DNA from 2 places in the Exiguobacterium sp. UBA1053 genome. Region 1 is predicted to be linked to the other one. Evidence: predicted binding sites of a transcription regulator. Region 1 holds the regulator's gene; the other holds the start of a gene.
The links. Region 1 encodes LexA, which represses DNA repair genes until DNA is damaged. Its sites were predicted from a motif close to CGAACATATGTTCG; they were not measured.
Positions count from the first base shown of each region.

Region 1 (2,466 bases):
TCCCCGAGCAGGATGAGGATCATCGTACCGATCATTTCCAATACAAAGTTATTCATGCAAAAACCCTCCCTTTGGATTAAAGCAGATAATGGCCTTTCTACTTTAAATTACTCCGAATTGAGAACGTTTTCAATACATATAATTGAAATATAGGAATGGAAATTTTTTATTTTGATGTTTAAAGATACGAAAAAGTGGATAAGAAAACACCTCATTCTGCTTGCAAGCAAGCAAAAGAGGTGTTACCGACGACGTTTTTTTCTTTTTTTAGGTCGAAACCAACTGCTGGAATAATCTAGTAGGATATGAATCGTACTTGCCACCATGATACCGACGACGAATGCAGGCAAGGAAGCGAACCACGAATCAATCATAGTAGAATCAAGAACCTGAAAATATAGACTTAAAAATAGTAGCGGAATCAGAATCGCAGCACTATAAAGAAGCCGGATAATGTCTCCGATGATCAGTCCATGTGACCAGATCGAGCGATGGGGCATGATTTTGACGTACGGCATCCAAAGGACTCGAAATGGTCCAAAGCGATAATACGGTTCTGACTTTAAATCGAGGTCGGGTGACAACCAAAGGGTACCGACAGCGATACCGATGGCGGTTGGTAACCAATCGGTTTGTTGCGTTGCGACCGAATACGCAACGTAACCCGTCAGTGCGACGGTATTGACGGTATCATGTACATTTCCTGAAGGCATGAAAAAAGACCAGTCGTAACTGGTCCCTCCGTCAATGAATCGTCCGATACACGCCGATTACCTTACCAAGAATGGAGACATTATCGAAATACATCGGATCCATCGAGTCATTTTCTGGTTGTAGACGTACCTGTTGATCTTCTAAGAAGAACCGTTTCACCGTCGCTTCGCTATCTTCGGTCATAGCTACGACGATTTCTCCGTTTTCTGCTGTGTTTTGTTGGCGCACGATGACACGATCGCCGTCAAGAATACCTGCGTTAATCATCGATTCACCATCGATTGTCAACATGAAGACCGTTTCGTTTCCTACATAATGTGCAGGGAGCGGGAACTGTTCTTCGATGTTTTCAATCGCTGTAATCGGAAGACCTGCTGTGACTTTCCCGATGACGGGAACATGGACGATGGCTTCCGTGATTTCTTCAGGCTTATCAAGCAATATCTCAATCGCACGTGGTTTCGTCGGGTCACGGCGAATCATTCCCCGTTTCTCGAGTCGATCCAAATGACCGTGTACCGTCGAGCTAGACGCGAGTCCGACTGCTTCTCCGATTTCACGAACTGATGGTGGATACCCCTTCAGTTTCACTTCAGAGACGATGTAGTCGAGAATCTCTTGTTGGCGCTTAGACATTTTCCGCATACGAATTGCCACCTCTTTCTGGATTGAAGTTTGAAATGTAAGAATATATGTTTCTAGATTCACTATAACATAGAACAAATGAGCGTACAAACAATTGTTCGACATTTTGTGTTGACCGAACACGGGTTCTGTGTTTATTATGAGTTATGCGAACAATTGTTCCGCGAACATTTATTCTAACTCATTCATTTCATATTTGGAGGGATTCATGATGATTCATACGATTCGTACTCATGCTTTTTCAATTCTCTTCTATGCATTAAGTATTGCCTTCGTGATCTTTTTACTCACACCACGCCCGGATGAAAAAGTGGCGCAACTGATGACTGCTTCCGTTACGGTCGATGAGAACGCCACAGTCGAACAAATTGCTGAAGTCTACAATGACGGTTCGATGTCAGATGAAGAATACGTCAACTGGTTGATTAAAAATAATGATGTCGAGACAAAACACGTCATCTCAAAAAGCAAAATCGTTGTACCAATCGCACAACAATGACAAAATGGAAAAGTTGTGAAAGAACGAACAGGGATGTGAGGTACGATGAAGGTCGTGATTTATTGTCGGGTGTCGACCGAAAAAGAAGCACAAGATAGTTCGATTGAACGCCAACGGATGGAACTTTCGAAGGTTGCGTCTCAAAAGGGTTTTGATGTCGTGGATGTCGTCTCTGAAAAAGAGAGTGGATATGACGTCGATCGGGAAGGGATGCTGACGGTTCTTGATCATGTGACACGTGATGCGGTAGATGCGGTCCTCGTGACGGATGACACACGGATTGGTCGAGGGAATGCGAAAATCGCTATTTTGCACACGTTTAAGAAGCACGGTGTTCGGTTGATGACACTTGATTCTGATGGAGAATACCAGCTTGCTGATGCAGAAGCGATGGTCCTTGAGATCGTCTCACTAGTGGAAGAATATCAACGGAAACTGCATAACGCAAAAATCGCGCGCGGCATGCGGCGAGCTGTCGAACAAGGTTTTCGCCCGGAACGAAATCTGAATCGCCAAGGAGAGAACGCTGGGCGTAGTCGAAAGGACGTACCGATCGAAGAAATCGTACGTCTCCGTGAACTCGGACTGACGTTTTCAGATATCGCCAT
Region 1 is NZ_DCDO01000003.1:170,657-173,122, reverse strand. Features, by position in the region: gene B3G15_RS01905 (MIP/aquaporin family protein) at 1-56, opposite strand, end outside; gene B3G15_RS01900 (metal-binding protein) at 243-713, opposite strand; gene lexA (transcriptional repressor LexA) at 745-1,359, opposite strand; gene yneA (cell division suppressor protein YneA) at 1,571-1,858, shown strand; gene B3G15_RS01885 (YneB family resolvase-like protein) at 1,904-2,466, shown strand, end outside.

Region 2 (2,466 bases), on a different contig from region 1:
TAACGGAGAGGCTTACGCGACAGCAACGTTTGAGGTCGAGGAGGAGAGCTGAATGCAAGGACGACATCCGGATTTTACGACGTCACGACTGTTTGTTGAAGCAACGGATGAAGAATCGGGTTGCAAGTGGACGCTGCATGCGTTGCGTGAGAAAACGATCGTCGGAACGATTACCTTCACATGGAATGGATCGACCGGAAACTTACGTTGTACAACGACGGATGAGGATGATCAGCACGGCTATATCACGGAAGCGTTGACGTCGATTTTATCGTATCTCGCGCGGACGTTATTACTGACGCATGTCTACGGCGAAGCAGGCAGTAATACGGTCTGGCGCCGGAACGGCTTTCAGTGGCAGGCTGATCGATATGAACGCGAACTCCATCACTAAAGCCCCGCCTGCTTGAGCAGGACGGGGCTTATTTGGGATTAGACCGTTGTTTTGGACCAGTTGAAATGGTCGCAAATCGCTTCGGCGCTTTCACGTGCGCTTAATTGTTCCGTATCGAGGAAGAGATAGTTGACGTCCGGTAGTTCGCCTGGCAGCGAACGTGTCCGGTATCCGTCCGCCGTCTCGCGTAAGTTCTGTTCAGAAGCAGCGAGATCGCGCTTCGTTACTTTGTGCGTCAATCGGTTTTCGGTTGTGTTCCGGTGCAGACGAGTTGCTACCGGCGCATCCAGTTCAACGATATAGACGTCAGCACCCGCTTGTTCGAATAATTCGACTGTCTCTTCGATGAACTCAAGACCACCGCCTTCGACACCGAATAGACAGAGAAATGTAAACAGGACACCTTCGAGTGAACTGTTCGCCATTTCCTTGAACATCTCGCGCCGGATCGTATCCTTTAAGCGGTGATGTGCAGGTTCAGAGAAATCAAAATAAGGTAATAATAGGTCGATTGTCTGATGGTTATGGAAGACTTTCATCTCCGTCAACCGTTCGATTTCCTGACCGATCGTCATCTTTCCGACCGCTTGGGGACCAAGTAACAAGACAAATTTCATGGACGAACCTCATTTCCTTTTTCTGCTAATAATAGCATATTCCGATGAATGACATCACTAGAACGTTTGTTCGTAATTTGATATAATTCAGGTATGAAGTCCCGTCGTGTCCTTGTCTGAAGGAGGACAATCATGCAAGAACAATGGAAAGCCGTCATCGGCTATGTAGGTATATATGAAGTCTCGTCGCTTGGTCGCGTAAGGTCGCTCGACCGGACGATCGTGACGTGTCGCGGCGTCCGACAACGCCGAAAAGGTGTCTTGCTCCGACCACGACTCAATCGGGAAGGATACCGCAAAGTCACGCTCTATCAAAGTGGTCGAGGAGAGCGGATGCAAGTCGGATTGCTTGTCGCAAAAGCCTTTCTGACGACAGACGTCACAGAAGCACGACTCGTCCGGCGCAACGGTAAACGTGCTGACGATCAGTTGTCGAATTTAGACGTTCTGCCTTCGATTGATCAGCAGTATACTGAACTGCTTGGTGAGTTCGACTTCTTATTAGGTCAACATGTGACGCTGTCACCGTTTCAGATTCGAACGATTCGCGCGCTGTACGAAAAAGGGAAAACGATTCGTCAATTGGCAGAGCAGTATCAGGTGACGGAGAACCGGATTCGCAACATCATTGATAAGAAGGAAGCACGTTATATCGGCTGAGAACAGAGGAAAGGAGCGTTTACCAGAGATGGTAGGCGCTCTTTTGATTTAAGACGATTGTTCGCCGGCACGAACGGTCTGTTGCAACGAACTGATCCGCGACTCGAGTACCGCACTATGTGTCTTCAGTTCCGTTTGCTGGGTGACGTGGTGTTGCATCTGTTCCCCGAGCACCTGGCTGTAGGACGAAAGCTCCGACATCAACTGTTGAACCGACTGTAGATGTTCCTGCATGTTCGACTGAACATCTGCGACGATTTGGCGCTGCTGTTCAACGGTACCCAGTGTCGTCTCGATCGTTGTCGCTTCGGTTAGCATTTGTTGCAAGTGATCCGTTGCCGTCTCAAGCTGTTGCGACGTCGAAAGAAACCGTTCCGTCATCTGCGAGAGCGCTTGTTCGACTTGATCGAGTCCCGTCGTCCACGTCTGATTGACCTGCCGAATATGATCCGTACTCGTTCGGATATCGATCGCTAGTTTTTCGACCTCCTTAGCGACGACGGTGAAGCCACGACCGGCTTCTCCGGCACGCGTTGCCTCGATCAGCGCGTTCAGCGACAAGCGGCGTGTCTCTTCAGCAACGCGCTGGATGTGCGAAATCGAGGTTTCCATTTGCTGCTGTAGGTGTGAGGTCTGTTGCAAAATCTGCTCTGTCGTCGCGGATTGTTCCTTCAGTAACTGGCTTTCCTCTTGTAAGGTCTCAAGTGTCGTGTGATTCGTCTGAACAGTCTGTTGAAAACGGGTTACGGCATGTTGACTGTTCAGAAGTGTCGTTTGCATCTCGCTTAACGCATC
Region 2 is NZ_DCDO01000006.1:147,711-150,176, reverse strand. Features, by position in the region: gene B3G15_RS06015 (DNA alkylation repair protein) at 1-52, shown strand, start outside; gene B3G15_RS06010 (GNAT family N-acetyltransferase) at 53-394, shown strand; gene B3G15_RS06005 (AAA family ATPase) at 433-1,011, opposite strand; gene B3G15_RS06000 (NUMOD4 domain-containing protein) at 1,144-1,671, shown strand; gene B3G15_RS05995 (methyl-accepting chemotaxis protein) at 1,720-2,466, opposite strand, start outside.
Region 2: the regulator LexA is predicted to act here: its motif matches at 1,071-1,084, upstream of B3G15_RS06000 (NUMOD4 domain-containing protein).